3 regions of the Paenibacillus sp. MCAF9 genome follow, and region 1 is predicted to be linked to each of the others. Evidence: riboswitches for the same ligand, from Rfam matches in the RefSeq annotation. Region 1 holds a riboswitch; each other region holds the start of a gene.
The links. A riboswitch is a leader RNA that binds a small molecule or an ion and turns the genes downstream of it on or off. The one in region 1 is predicted to bind cyclic di-AMP.

Region 1 (5,193 bases):
TTCGATTCAAGCAAGGAAGCCGGCAGCACAAACATTTGAATTCGTTTAATTTCAAACAAGGCAGCTGATTGATTTTCTAAGCTTGGCAAGGGTACTTCAACTGGTGTAGACATCAATGAGATCTCTCCTCGATTTGAATAATTCACCGACAATACTCAGCCATATTGGCTTGCCGTCTATGGTAAACCCGAAATGAAATATTGTAAAACTGTGGTATATCGTGAAAAGGCAGCCATATGCCAAATTAAAAGAAATCCATTCGTTATGCCAGTAAAAAAAGGGTAATTCTTCGAAATACTCGTTTATTCTCTTCCATTCTCGATTATAGAGAAATCTGATTATTCACGCATAAAATCGTTAGAAAGGGAATGAACACTATTTTTGAAAACAAGAGTAAAACTGAGAAATAGTGAGATATCGAGAGATCGAAATGAATGTAAGCGTTGCGAATCGCTCTGCAAGGCTGAAATTGGCTAAATTAGGCAGCAGACTGCCTTTACAGTATTTATAGCGAGGAGTAATATTCGATACAGGATTTATAAATAAGTTTCGATTTACTGATCGCTGAGTTTCCGTGAAAGCGGAAGCGGGGGAACCAATAATGACGCGATGCGCCTGTTCGATGTGAGAGTCGAACAAACGCAGAGCAGGGGTGAATCTTTGACAGGTGCCATGGATACCGGTCAAAGTAGGGCGACTCTCACCGCCCGAATCCGACAGCTAACCTCGTAAGCGTGGACCGAGAGAGGAATGATGAAGCTTGTGATCGATTAACTTCGACCGCAGAGTGTCATAGACCTCTGTGGTTTTTTGTGCCCAAAAAAGTTTAATTTGCTACAAAATGTAAGAAAACGCTGAGTCCTGCAGCAGCAGGAACGGGGGAACCAACGAACGATTCGTGTGCAATCACGACTTCGCTTCATGGGGTGAATCGCTTGAAAATGATCAAGCGTAGGGCAACTCTCAAGGCCCGAATCCGACAGCTAACCTCGTAAGTGTACTCGAGAGAGGCAACAGCCATCGTGCTTCCCGCGGCTTATTCTGCTGCGGGCAAAGAAGCCGCGGGAAAAGTTCCTCTTATCCCAAGGCTTCTTTTTTGTTGCCTTTTTTACCATATGGAGGAGAATTCGGTTGCAGGAAGAGCATATTATTGTTGCTGGTCTAAACGAGGCTGGCCAATCATTCATACGAACTTTGCAGTTTCATCAATTAAAATTTATCGTTTTGACCAATAGCAAACAGGAAGAAAAACAGCTTCGCAAGCAGGGTATCAGCAATGTTTTGTACATCAATTCGAATGATCGTCAAAGCTGGAATGTTCCTTCGATGACCATTAGCGAGGTATTTATATTCGAGAGCAGCTTGGCGCTTAGCTGCCGCTTTGTACAGTGCTGCAGAGCTTGGACCTCAAAGTCCATTTACGTCATCACACAGCAGTGGAATCCAAGGGCTATTTACAAGGGGCTCGGAGCGGATCATATCGTATTCTCTCATACCGGTGAAGTCGGTTTTCTATTAAGCAGCAAATAATGCAGGAGGGGTTTACATGCAGGATTTTTATATGTTCGGGGCGTTGTTAGCTAGCTTCGGTTTATTTTACGGATTTTTAACTTGGTGCTCCAGTGTTATTGAGAAAACAGGGGGCGAAGGCCAATGACTCTCATAGCGATAGCGGCTGTATTTGTTTTCGTTTATCTGATTTATGCGTTAATTCATCCGGAGAAGTTTTAATAGAGGGGGATTTACAAGATGGATATTTTACAATTGCTTATCGTCATTGCCGTTCTTGTATTGTTAGTTAAGCCGCTTGGTACTTACGTCTATCATGTGTTCTCAAATGAACACAATCGGTTAGACAAAGTATTCGGAGGGACGGAGCGATTTATATTTAAGCTTATTGGTCTCAAAAAAAGAGAGGGCATGAGCTGGAAGATATACGCACTCAGCTTTGTTGCAACCAATTTAATTTTAGTTGCTTTCAGCTATTTGATATTGCGGTTCCAAAATGCGCTGCCGTTTAATCCAAATGGCATGGCAGCCATGGAGCCTACACTGACTTTCAATACAGTCATCAGCTTTATTACCAATACGAATCTTCAGCATTACAGCGGGGAAAGCGCCTTATCTTATTTCTCCCAAATGGCGGTCATCATGATGATGATGTTCACGTCAGCGGCGACGGGCTTCTCGGTTGCCATCGCGTTTGTTCGTGGGATTACGAGTAAAGGAACGACGATCGGCAACTTTTTCGAGGATTTTGTAAAAGCACACACAAGAATTTTTCTTCCGATTTCCTTTATTATCACGCTAGTGCTTGTCGCTCTTCAGGTGCCGCAAACACTTGATCCAACATTTACAATTAAAACGCTTGAGGGAGCCATGCAGCAAATTGCAATCGGTCCTGTAGCTTCGCTTGAATCCATCAAACATTTGGGCACAAACGGCGGCGGTTTTTTTGGAGTGAACTCGGCTCATCCATTTGAAAACCCAAATCCATTAACGAATGTGATTCAAATCTTGTCGATGTGGGCGCTGCCGGCTTCGCTGCCTTATGCATTTGGGCTTTTTGCTAAAAACAAAAAGCAGGGCTGGGTTGTATTCTCCGCCATGATGTGTCTGTTTCTAGTGTTTCTAAGCCTTGCTTACACATCGGAGAAAACAGGCAATCCTGCTATGAGCGCACTAGGAATCGACGCTACTCAAGGAAGCATGGAAGGCAAGGAAGTAAGGTTCGGTATCGCGCAATCGGCACTGTTCACAACGGTAACAGCTGCTGCGACAACGGGTACCGTCAACAATATGCATGACACGCTTACACCGCTTGGCGGCTTGGTCCCGCTTGCTGAAATGATGCTTAATGTCGTATTTGGAGGCAAGGGAGTAGGGCTTATCAATATGCTCATGTACGCCATACTAGCTGTGTTTATATGCGGGCTGATGGTTGGGCGAACGCCAGAGTTTCTGGGACGAAAAGTAGAGCCGCGAGAAATGAAACTGATAGCGATAGCGATTCTAGTTCATCCCTTCATTATATTGGTGCCCACCGCCATCGCTTTTATGACGGATTTGGGTCACGGAGCGATTACGAATCCCGGATTCCACGGCATTAGCCAGGTGCTTTACGAATATACGTCATCGGCAGCGAACAATGGCTCCGGCTTTGAGGGATTAGGCGACAATACGCCGTTCTGGAATATTAGTACTGGGCTAGTCATGCTGACCGGCCGTTATATTTCGATGATTGCGATGCTTGCGGTTGCAGGTTCTCTTGTTCGCAAGCAGCCTGTTCCAGAAACAATCGGGACGTTCCGTACAGATAATGGACTTTTCACTATATTACTAATTGGTACTGTTCTTTTAATTGGTGCATTAACCTTCTTGCCGGTCATCGTGCTTGGGCCGGTTGCAGAATATTTGACACTCCGCTAACGGATGAGGTGAACGATAATGAATAAAAATAAGAAGAATAATTTGCTGTCGGGAGATGCGGTTAAACATGCCGTCATCGATAGCTTTGTGAAATTAAATCCAGCTACGATGATGAAAAATCCAGTTATGTTTGTTGTCGAGGTAGGGACGGTTATCGTTCTGCTGATGACTATTTTTCCAAATTACTTTAATTCTCAAGAACGCATAGGCTTTAATATTACCGTGTTTTTCATCCTGCTTTTCACGCTGCTGTTCGCTAACTTTGCTGAAGCCATTGCAGAGGGCAGGGGCAAGGCACAGGCCAATTCGCTCAAAAAATCTAAGCAGGAAATGAGCGCCAATAAGCTCGTCGGCAGCTCTATTGTAGTCGTATCATCAACGGAGCTTCGCAAAGGCGATATTTTCATCGTATCCCAAGGTGAGATGATTCCTGGTGATGGCGAGGTCATTGAAGGGCTGGCTTCCGTAGATGAATCAGCGATTACAGGTGAATCGGCGCCAGTTATTAAAGAAGCTGGAGGAGATTTCAGCTCGGTTACAGGCGGTACAAGGGTTGTGAGTGACAAAATTAAAGTGCGCATGACGAGTGACCCTGGGGAGTCATTCATCGATCGGATGATTGCCCTTGTTGAAGGAGCGAAACGTCAGAAGACGCCTAATGAAATTGCGCTCAATACACTTTTGACTAGCTTAACGATTATTTTCTTAATTGTAGTCGTTACGTTGGCACCAATCGCTGACTATTTGGGTATCCACTTAGAAATTCCAGTATTAATCGCGCTGCTCGTATGTTTGATTCCGACGACCATCGGCGGATTATTATCAGCAATCGGCATTGCTGGGATGGATAGAGTAACTCAGTTTAATGTACTGGCTATGTCAGGTAAGGCTGTTGAAGCAGCAGGCGACATTAATACGATGATTTTGGATAAAACAGGAACGATCACGTTCGGCAACCGGATGGCAAGCGAGCTTGTCCCTGTCGGAGGCAGCAATCTTCAAGCTTTATCGGGTTGGGCGGCTATTAGCTCGCTTAAGGATGAAACGCCTGAAGGCCGATCTGTGCTTGAATGGATGAAGAAGCAGGGCTCAAGCTATGATGCTTCACTTGCGGAAGGCGGCGAATTTATTGAATTCAAAGCAGAGACGCGAATGAGCGGTATTGATCTGGCAAACGGCCGCCGAGTTCGGAAGGGCTCTGTCGATGCGGTTCGGAAGTGGGTAGCTTCTCAGGGGGGAACCATCCCGTCCGATTTAGAAAATATTTCGAATACGATTGCTACATTAGGCGGTACACCGCTCGCAGTAGCTGTTGATAACCAAATCTTTGGTGTTATCTATTTGAAGGATACCGTTAAGCCAGGAATGAAGGAAAGATTCGATCAGCTGCGTGAAATGGGCATCAAAACGATTATGTGTACGGGAGACAATCCGCTTACTGCAGCAACCATCGCACATGAAGCGGGAGTCGACGATTTTATTGCGGAGAGCAGGCCGGAAGATAAAATAGCGGTTATACGCCGTGAACAAGCCGAAGGAAAAATGGTTGCGATGACTGGTGACGGTACAAACGATGCTCCTGCACTTGCCCAAGCGGATGTGGGTCTTGCTATGAACAGCGGGACGATTGCTGCAAAAGAAGCTGCCAATATGGTTGACTTGGATTCGGACCCTTCCAAAATTATTGAAGTCATTGCTATCGGCAAGCAGCTGCTTATGACAAGAGGGGCACTGACGACTTTTAGTATCGCTAATGATATCGCC
Region 2 (5,193 bases), on a different contig from region 1:
ATGGCGAAAAACGGCAAGGCATCGGCGATGAGCCGATTGGAAACCTTTTTTGGCGTTGGCGCATTGTTGATTCCAATTGCAGCGGCTTATCTGATTCAGCATAGCATATGGCAGGTTTCCTTTCCGATTCTGGCAGCGATGTCAGGCATCACCTTTGTTCTCTGGCTGACGATGTCCTTTGGAGAGCTGGATGATGAGCTTGGTATAGTTGCTCGAACACCGGAAGTGAAGGAAGGCCATTCGAATGAGTTGGAAGGATTGCAATCCACTCGCGGTTCTGTCTTTTTTGGCTATCCGCGCAAAGCACTTCCATTTCTCTTGTTATCGGCTTTATTTTTTATGCTTTATGTAGGAATGGAAATGAGCTTCTCCAACTATCTGCCTTCTATTCTCATCGTTCGATCAGGTGTAGGAGAATCCAGTGCGGCAGCGGTGCTCAGCTTGTTCTGGGGAACGATGGTGCTAGGGCGTCTGTTTGCTGGGCTGTTGGCTGATCGGATGGGTTATTCGCGTTACTTGCTTATTGCTACAGCGGGCGCCTCGGTCGTTTTTGTTTTAATGGCTGTTATGGGTCAGCTTAGCTGGATGCTTGCCTTTGTCGCACTTAGCGGATTGTTCTTCTCGGGTATATTCGGTATCGCTCTTGTTTATGCCAATGAGCTCATTCCGGGTATGACGGAGAGGACAACGAGTTTGCTTGTAGCATTCGGCGGGCTTGGAGGAGCGATTTTTCCGCGTTTGACTGGCTGGATAATGGATCAGTACAACGTGCAATCTACGTTATGGTATATAAGCAGCTTAGTTATACTGCTGCTGCTTCTGCTAGCGGCGATGCTCCTGCTCGGAAGAAAACAAATTCACAGCATACGATCCAAGGCTTAAATGAACTGCAAATTATAAAAAAACCTCCACATTCGCTGTTTCAAAGCGGGTGTGGAGGTTTATTTATTATTAAACGTGTTGTTCTAAATGCTTTCAACTATTTAAGAATGGTTTTGTATACCTCTATGGCGCGCGCGCGTGATGCTTTCAAGTCGACGATGGCACCGCTTTGCGGCTGATGAATCTCTTTGTCTGTCAGATGATTCAAATGAGGCAGCCAGCGCCTAATATAGCTGCCGCTAGGATCATGCGTTTGCGACTGAGTTGCAGGATTCATGATGCGGAAGTAAGGCGCTGCGTCATACCCGAGTGAAGAGCACCACAGCCAGCCGCCGCGATTAAGCGTGTTGTCATAATCGCTTAAGTGAAGGCGGAAATATTGTTCGCCAAGCGTGAAGGGACATAGCAGATTTTTAGTTAAAAACATGGCTGTTACCATTCGCAAGCGGTTGGGCAGCTCACCTGTACGATTGAGCTGCGTCATGGCCGCATCAATGATTGGAATGCCGGTGGCAGCTGCAGCCCATGCTTCTAAATGAGCATCTGAGAGCTTGGACATATCAGCGAGCTGCTCGTAACGAAAGAAATCATCATGATACATCGCTTGGTATAAATAAAAATCACGCCATGCCAGCTGCCGTACCCATAATTCAGACCCCGGAAGCCCTTGGGTCATTTCGTAGGCTTGGCGGGCGGAGATGGCGCCCGTATTAAGGAAACGTGCAAGCTGGCTTGTATGATCACCGGCATATGCGTCCCTGCTCTCCGAATAAGAGGCAAGGCGTTCTCGTACGAACCGTTCCAGCTTGGATAATCCTTTGGACGATCCTTGCACGTTCGTGCCGCCTAGGGCGCGCGAAACGGATTCAGGCAAAGCGAAGGATTGCGCAACCTTGGCATTAATTTCGCTTAAGGTAGCAAGCTCATGAATCGTCGTTTCACTCATTGGGCTATAGCACTCCAGCATAAAGCTGCTCCACTTGCGATAAAAGGGTGTGAAAACCTTGTATGGCTCCATTTTTCGAGCAAATGCCGGGAAAGCATCTAGATCAGCAAGAGGTGAATCGGCAATAGACATCCATCGGCGGCCAAGGCTGCGTGTGGTTAGCCCAAGCTGCTCATCTCGCTGCCGTGAGTAAGGCGTATAGTCTGTATGAACAATAACCTCATCAATGGGATGCGCATGCAGCAGTGCTTCGGTGATCGCAGCAGGATTACCATAAAGCACATGCAGTTCCTTTCCTGCATTAGAATAGCTGTGCAGAAGTGAGGCGGCTTGCGCCATGAAATTCCGGCCGCTATGACTAGTTAAACGGCCATCTCCTGTAATAACGGGATCTATGATTAGCAAATGAATGCCTTGTTTCTCTTTTTTCTTCAAATAATCAAAAGCGCGCAAATCTGCAATACGCAAATCCTTGCGGTGAATAAACAAATACATCAGTGATAGCTCCTTCCATAAGCGCAACATTGAACGGCCGCATTCTAGCTGGAATGAAACAGCAAAGCCGCAAGTCATTTGTCGTCAGAGGACAAAAAACTGCGGCTTTGCTAGATGAGTCTACCCGTTCAACCCTCAAGAAGAGGGATTAGGTTGCTCTATTTTACGTCAACGTTGGCTTGGTATGAATCAGCATCCATGATACGACGAGCAGTTACATATCGTCCCTCATAGTACTCGGAGTTAAGTTTGTCAGTTACAACGCCTCTGCTCGAGGACGAATGTACAAACTTTCCATCTCCAATGTAAATGCCAACATGGGATATGGCGCTATTATTGCCGCCAACTGTGTCGAAGAACACAAGATCTCCCGCAATGAGGTCAGCCTTAGCGACCTTTGTACCTTCTTTTGCTTGCGAACCAGAAGTACGTGAAAGCTCAATGCCCATTTTCTCGAACACATAGCTCGTGAAGCCGGAGCAATCAAAACCTTTCGACGACGTTCCGCCGCTTTTGTACGGAGTACCAATAAGATCATTGACAATTCCGTTCAATTTTGAGTCAGCGAAAGCGCTTCCCGCTTGAAAAGCGAGCACGAGAACGAGACCCAGGATTAATGCGGTAATCTTCTTCAATTGTGAAACTCCTTCCAATGCCGACGAGGTTAGCTGTGGGGTTCGGTTGAAGGCTCCCTATGATTCCTCGGGCGTTTGAAAAAAACTCAAACGTCGGAATCAATTCACCCAAAGTGGTTCCCCCGTATCCCAATAGGGAATTAGGCAGTTTTTTTATTGCTTTGAGAAATATTCGATTATTTTCAATGATCTCCTGCCTTTAGTGGCAATTTCTAATAATTCTCATGTAACCTTTTGACAATTTGCTTCGTTAAACCGTTCTTTCTGTAATATAAACACGCCACAGTAGTGCTTTCTAACTAAATACATGGAGTCAATTTCATTAATTATGTGGATGTTGTGTAAAATATACCGATTTGTCCTTTTGGCGCTATATCGCAAGGACTAGCTTAAAGTGCCGTAAACGGCGGTATTTCACCATTTTGCTCCTCATAAATTAGAAAAATCTCATCTATATCACTCGTGAATAAGAGTAGATTCAGACAGCCTAGCTGCTGCTCCAGATAGAGCGGCAGAAATAGACAAAGGAGGCTGTTCATGAGAACAGCCCCCTTTGGGCAATCGAAAAAAAGATTTATTTTGCGGTGACGATTTTTTCAGAAATGAGCTGTGGATCGTTGTTTTTTTGCTGCATCCAAAACTGTACCTTGTATTTTCCAGCATTTTTAAAATCGTAGGAAACGAGCTTGGAGCTGAACCAAAAGGTGTCTTTTTCGACGAACTCTTTAAAATCATCATCATCTTGGCTGCGGCTGTCGATTGTCGTTTCCTTATCATTAGGATCGACGATGGTCACTTTGAACTCTGAAATCGCCATATTCAAATTATCGATTTGCGCTTGCACTAAAAATTTCTGAACACTGCCTTTATCAACCTGTCCGAACATAGCTCGCTTCTCGTTCATTAGAAACATATGCACATTGGGCTTCTGAATAATGAGCTTCTTATCATTGCTCTTCCATTGGACGAAGGCTTGAAGGGTGTCGCTTAAAGAACGAATACTAATATAAACCTTATCGTCTACAACGACAGCATCGTCAGTGGATTGCTTATTATTATAAAGGAGCGTTACCTTCTGAAATAGTTTGTCTGCTGCAACCAATGAACCGCCCGATAAGAGCAATACCATGGATATAATAACTAGTTTTTTACGCATCATTTGTGAATATCCCCCATTTTTGATTTTCTTTCAGTTATTTATACAGAACTCCCATCATTTAGTTGCGGTTAGTTGCAAAAAAACCTCCACACCACAGCAAAGCGTGGAATGAAGGTTTATTTTTGCTTCAGCATCCAGAGGACGCTGAAGGCTTTTTTGGTTTGCTACATTCTTTTCGTTTCCAGGAAGTCATATTGCGCGGCAATCGTCCAGACCTTCATCAGCGTTTGAATGAGATAATAACCCTGATGCAGGATGAGTGCCAACAGTCCGGCCCACAGCATGGAGAGACTTGTCACCACAATTCCAGCGGCTGCTCCAATCCCCCACATGATGAGCGACACAGCTGCATAGGTGAGGAAATTTCGGAGAGCGTGCCATAAGGAACGGAATATGCTTCCTCCTGATGCAGCGCTGAATTGCATGGCTAGAAACAGCAGATGCAGCACTGTGCCCCATAGGAGCCATAGAAGGGCGCTAGGCAGCACCGTTTGCAGCAGCTCTGGAATAGAGCCGCTCACTAGAAGCGCATCCAGTGAGTGCGGCAGCACATACCAAGCAGGAGCCACAGATAAAATAACCTCGATCCAGTAAAGCAGAACTACAGGCTTCCAAGCTTTGCGAATGCCTTCTAGAAATCGTGTCCCTCCATTCGATCTGGACTGATTTAACGAATAGAATAGACCGGCATTGAATAAGGGAGTGATCAGCATTCGGGCAACTAGGAGACCGCCCAGCGTCCAGACGTAAGGATTAATGAGATCGGTCTTGAACAGCTGGAATTGAGCTTCGGTCATGAATAGCTGAACGGCTGCTTCTGAAGGAGCGGAGCTCGGATATCGACGCAGCAGCGGAGCCACGACCGAATCAATGAAGCGGTAAAGGAAGAACCCCCAGATCAGCTGATAAAGAAATAATAAAACAACAATGTAAAAATGTTTCACCGCTAACCGCCAGCCTTGCTTCAAATGTATTTTCATCGTTTATCGCTCCTTGAACGCAATTACTTACCAGCTCAGCGACCCGAGCAGTCCTTCAATTAGTTGGACAACGCCGAGGCTCCATCTCGTGCGTGT
Region 3 (5,193 bases), on a different contig from region 1:
AATGAACGCGTAGGCGGCAAATTAAACGTAAGATCAGGGCAAGGTTACACTTTCGATACGGGTCCTTCTATTTTGACGATGCCTTGGGTACTCGAACAGCTGTTTGAAAGTGCTGGCCGCAATCTAGAGGATTATATGAAGCTGGTTCGTGTTGAACCTCAGTGGAGAACTTTTTTCGAAGATGGGGTAACACTTGATATAACAGGTGACTTCCCTGACCTAATCAAGCAATTCGAACAAATCTCACCGGTTGATGCACAGCAATTCCTCTCTTATTTGGATTATTGTCAGCAAATGTATCAGCTCAACACAAAAAGCTTTTATAACAAGAGCCTTAGTGGCCTGAGCGACCTGCGGCGTCACCACAGTATGAAGGAACTGTTAGCGATGGACCCGATGAAGACGATGCATCAGACGACAAACCGCTTTCTGAAGGACAAGCATTTGCGTCAATTGTTCGATTTTTTCATCATGTATATCGGTTCCTCGCCTTATGCCGCTCCCGCTGTGCTGTCACAATTAATCTATGTACAAATGGGGCTTGGCATCTATTATGTAGAAGGCGGTATGTACCGAATTGCGGAGGGTATGCTTAAGCTGCTTGATGAGCTCGGTGTGGAGGTTCGCACTTCAGCTCCAGTTGCTCAAATGAATACAGTCGGCCAAAACGCAACAGGGGTAACTTTAGAAGATGGCAGCGTAATAGAAGCTGATCTGATTGTGTCTAATCTTGAGGCAATTCCAGCGCATCAGACACTGCTGCAGCATCATCCGAAATCGGCCGACCGCGTAAAGGATTTAGCAAAATACGAGCCTACTGTATCAGGACTTGTGCTGCTTCTTGGCGTGGATAAAGTGTATGATCAGCTTCTGCACCATAATTTCTTCTTCTCTGAAGATCCAGATAAAGAGTTCAACGATATATTTGTCGAAGGCAAACCTACAGATGATCCAACAGTGTACATCGGGGTTTCAAGCAAAACCGATCCAGGACAGGCGCCGCAGGGCAAAGAAAATCTATTTGTGCTTACTCATGTGCCGCCGCTCAAACCTGGTGAAAGCTTCAAGTCACAGAAGGCGGCTTACAGAGACCTAGTTCTGAATAAGCTCGAACGTATGGGACTAACGGCGCTGAGACAGCATATTGAGTTTGAATATACCTTCACTCCAGATGATATCCAGCAGCTTTATGGTTCTAATGGCGGTTCCATCTACGGCATTGTAACGGACCGCAAGCTTAACGGCGGCTTCAAAATTCCAAGCAAAAGCAAGCTGCTCGATAATCTTTATTTCGTTGGCGGATCAACGCACCCCGGTGGCGGCGTCCCGATGGTCACTTTATCCGGACAACTCACCGCTGACCTCATTAAAGAGCAATTGAGCATTGCTGCAAAATCCGTCATGTAGACAGATTAATTCAAATAAAAAACCTCTAATCCGTTATCGCGGATTAGAGGTTTTTATCTATTGATTAATTATTAAATAAGTTCAAGGACCATTCCGCCTAATGCGCCAGCCACAACAATCATCCAAGGTGGTAGCTTCCAAAAAACAAGCATAATAAACAATACGGCAGCCAAAATAAAATCACCGGACTCTACTATCGCGCTAGTCCAAAGCGGATCATACAGTGCAGCAAGCAATATGCCAACTACAGCGGCGTTAATGCCAACTAATGCACCTTGGATTTTTGAGTTATTTCGCAACCCATTCCAAAACGGCAATGTTCCAGCAACGAGAAGAAATGCCGGCAAAAAAATTGCTGTAGTTGCAACAATGGCTCCAGTTAATCCACCAGAAAGAGTACCAAGATAACTAGCGAATGTAAAAAGTGGACCAGGCACAGCCTGCGCAGCGCTATAACCTGCTAAAAAATCCGATTCATTAACCCACCCGGTAAAGACAACTTCATTCTCAAGCAGCGGCAGCACAACATGTCCGCCTCCAAACACCAATGAGCCTGAACGATAATAGCTATCGAGCATCGCTATCCATTCCATATTTCCCCATTGCCTTAGAAATGGCAAAACAATAAGCAGCGTGAGAAATATAACGAGGCAGGAGATTGCAAGGGAACGGCTAATCCGAATGTTCAAATCAGGAGTACCCTCGACTGTTTTCTTATGATACAACCATACCCCGATCAGCCCTGCTGCAGCAATAATGATCACTTGACTATAGACCGCTTGCCAATATAACGTTGCCGCAGCAGCGATGACTGCTATCGTAGCTCTGTTTCGATCCGGTGTTAGTTTCTGTCCCATCCCTAGAATGGCATGAGCAACGATGGCAACCGCTACAATTTTCAATCCATGAATCCAGCCTGTGTTTCCAAGATCAAATCCTTGCAGCAAAAAAGCAAAGGCAACTAATGCAATGATCGATGGCAGTGTGAATCCTAACCAAGCCACTAGTCCGCCCAATAACCCAGCCCTAACTATCCCTATACCGATCCCAACTTGACTGCTGGCTGGCCCGGGTAGAAACTGACATAAAGCAACGAGGTCTGCATAACTTCGTTCATCCATCCATTTGCGGCGACGAATATACTCATTGTGAAAATAACCCAGATGGGCTATCGGACCCCCAAATGAGGTAAGTCCTAGTTTAGTTGATACAGCTAGTACCTCTACTAAAGATGCGATTGTTCCTCTTTTCAATCCTATAGCCTCATTCCATTACTCATGTTATTTACATTGTAAGCTTGCGAATTATTGGCTTACAACCCTTTAACAAATACTTAATAAATGGTTACATAAAAAAAACCACCTCGTAAGGTGGTTTTTAAAATCATTACGCTTTATTTAGACTCCATCATCGCAGCAAATGTATCTTCCGTTACGACACGCCTTGCTGTTACATAACGTTTTGCATAATAAGAATCGTTAAGGTTTGTAATTGTAACCCCTTTGCTTGTAGAAGAATGAGCAAATTTCCCATCCCCAATGTAAATGCCCGCATGAGAAACGCCTTTGCCGCTTGTGTTGAAGAACACAAGATCACCCACGCGTAGTTCATCTTTATTAACCTCTGTGCCTGTGTCTGATTGCGATTGCGATGTTCTAGGCAGCTTTACATCAAATTGATTAAAGATATGCAGAATAAAACCCGAGCAGTCAAACCCTTTGCTCGTTGTGCCTCCCCATTTATAAGGAGTTCCAACAACCTCGCTTATGGAATCCGTAAGCACAGACTTGGCCGACTTATCTGCAAGCACGCTTCCTCCTCCAGTAAGCAGCAGCAAGCAGGATAACAATAAAATAAAACCCTTCTTCAAAACAACTTCTCCCTTCGGTGCCTACGAGGTTAGCTTATGGGTTCGGTTGAAGATCCCTATGCTTAAAAACATACATTAAGCAATTCACCCTGGGTGGTTCCCCCGTTTCCGATATACAGAACTCGGCATGTCAATAAACCTTATAGTATCGTTAAATTCGATTTTTTTTACCATAATCCTGCAATTGGTTTATTAGAATACTTTCATTTTTCTTCAATATTATTATTTATTTAGCTGTTCACTACATGATTTTTGTCAAAAGTGCTGGTTTTTTTGTAATTAAAATAGATGAATTTCCAATCATATTTTCAAAATATAACGGTTTAAACACAAAAAAAGAGTATCCGTATTTTCATACAGTTACTCTTTCTAGTTAAGCAAGTTTCGCCAAAATATCGACCTTTTGCCAAGAACGTCTCCTCCATCTGTAGAGCATCAGTAAAGCTCTTATCCATTCATCGATTGAAAAGGCCAGCCATATTCCTACCAACCCCATGTCGAACACAATCCCGAACACGTATGCCAGCGGCACACTAATCCCCCACATGGATACTAACCCGGCAGCAACTGGAAATTTCACATCTCCAGCCGCATTTAGACAACTGATAAGCACCATGTTGCAAGCCCGAGCCGGCTCCAGCATAATCGATAACAACATGAGCTGCTTGCCTAACAATATAATTTCCGCATCATTAGTAAAGAGGCTGAGCAATAGAGCTGAGAAGCTATAGATACAAATACCAAGCGCAAGAGAAATGACGAACGCCAGCTTCAAACTTTGCATACTGGATCGATAAGCATCATCCTTCTGATGGGCTCCAATCAGATGTCCAACAATAATTTGCGTTCCTTGACCTATTGCCATTGAAAAAACAAAAACAAAAGAAGTTATGCTCTGCGAATAAATTTTTGTCGTTAACGCTGTCGTACCGATCAGCGTGACTAAATATGTGATTACAACCTGTGAAAGATTATAAGAAACATGCTCACCTGCCGAAGGAATACCTAGTTTAAATATAAGGCCAATATTTTTTCTTTGAAGCTTAAATGGACTAATCAAGCCAACCTTATACTCCAAGCTTCGAATACATAAAATCAAATAAGCGGTCATCCCTATGGCACGGGTTATCCATGTAGATGCTGCTACTCCTTCTACACCTAAATTAGGTAAGCCGAAGGGCTCCATCAGCACCAGATAATTCAAGGTAATATGAAGTACATTAATCCCCAATGCGATGAACATCATTTCTTTCACAATACCGCGGCATCGTAAAATAGTACCTAACGTCATGCTTATTGCTGTGATGAAGACGGAGCTGCCAACAATCGCTAGATAGCTGACTCCTTCTGCCATCACATCCTCGGGCACATTAAAAAGCGCTAAAAACACGTCGGCATAGACAATCAATCCTACGCTAGCTATTAAACCGAGCATAACATTCAAAGTAAGCGCCGTTCTCCCGATTCGATCAGCGCCATGCAAGTTGCCTGCGCCGAGCCATTGATTGAGAATGACACTTGTACCTACCGTAACAAATCCAAACATCAAGCCCACTACAACTAAAATCTGATTAGCTATCCCAACCGCTGCCACTGCTCCATCAGAGTAGCTGCTTAGCATCATCGTATCGACCGTTCCAATCAGCATCCCAAATAAAGCTTCAATAAAGATAGGCCATGTTATCGAGATGATGCTCTTTTGGCGCGGATCAACCTGTTTACTCATTCAAATTCACATTCTTCCTGTTCATGTACTACCCTGCTGTTATCGTCAGACTACTGTTATCATGTATGAGAGTACACCCTATTTAACAAACAAGGGTTGAGAGAATGCGCCGAAACCGCCTTCCAAATAAACTGCCGCCCTTACGTAACCTTCATCACCACGACACTTGTAACTAACGCTATTGAAACGA

Region 2: linked by a shared signal. The riboswitch ahead of AB4Z45_RS28750 (C40 family peptidase) and the one ahead of AB4Z45_RS09385 (NAD-binding protein) in region 1 are both predicted to bind cyclic di-AMP.
Region 3: linked by a shared signal. The riboswitch ahead of AB4Z45_RS00205 (C40 family peptidase) and the one ahead of AB4Z45_RS09385 (NAD-binding protein) in region 1 are both predicted to bind cyclic di-AMP.

The regions. Positions count from the first base shown of each region.
Region 1 is NZ_JBFREL010000004.1:302,898-308,090, forward strand. It holds gene AB4Z45_RS09380 (hypothetical protein) at 1-113, opposite strand, end outside; cyclic di-AMP (ydaO/yuaA leader) riboswitch at 553-751, shown strand; cyclic di-AMP (ydaO/yuaA leader) riboswitch at 843-1,013, shown strand; gene AB4Z45_RS09385 (NAD-binding protein) at 1,132-1,530, shown strand; gene kdpF (K(+)-transporting ATPase subunit F) at 1,654-1,731, shown strand; gene kdpA (potassium-transporting ATPase subunit KdpA) at 1,750-3,429, shown strand; gene kdpB (potassium-transporting ATPase subunit KdpB) at 3,448-5,193, shown strand, end outside.
Region 2 is NZ_JBFREL010000034.1:18,760-23,952, forward strand. It holds gene AB4Z45_RS28740 (MFS transporter) at 1-882, shown strand, start outside; gene AB4Z45_RS28745 (FAD-binding domain-containing protein) at 980-2,323, opposite strand; gene AB4Z45_RS28750 (C40 family peptidase) at 2,482-2,958, opposite strand; cyclic di-AMP (ydaO/yuaA leader) riboswitch at 2,962-3,115, opposite strand; gene AB4Z45_RS28755 (hypothetical protein) at 3,348-3,497, opposite strand; gene AB4Z45_RS28760 (hypothetical protein) at 3,533-4,117, opposite strand; gene AB4Z45_RS28765 (hypothetical protein) at 4,282-5,097, opposite strand; gene AB4Z45_RS28770 (M1 family metallopeptidase) at 5,125-5,193, opposite strand, start outside.
Region 3 is NZ_JBFREL010000001.1:53,176-58,368, reverse strand. It holds gene AB4Z45_RS00215 (phytoene desaturase family protein) at 1-1,407, shown strand, start outside; gene AB4Z45_RS00210 (chromate transporter) at 1,479-2,666, opposite strand; gene AB4Z45_RS00205 (C40 family peptidase) at 2,801-3,277, opposite strand; cyclic di-AMP (ydaO/yuaA leader) riboswitch at 3,281-3,415, opposite strand; gene AB4Z45_RS00200 (MATE family efflux transporter) at 3,651-5,003, opposite strand; gene AB4Z45_RS00195 (phosphoesterase) at 5,082-5,193, opposite strand, start outside.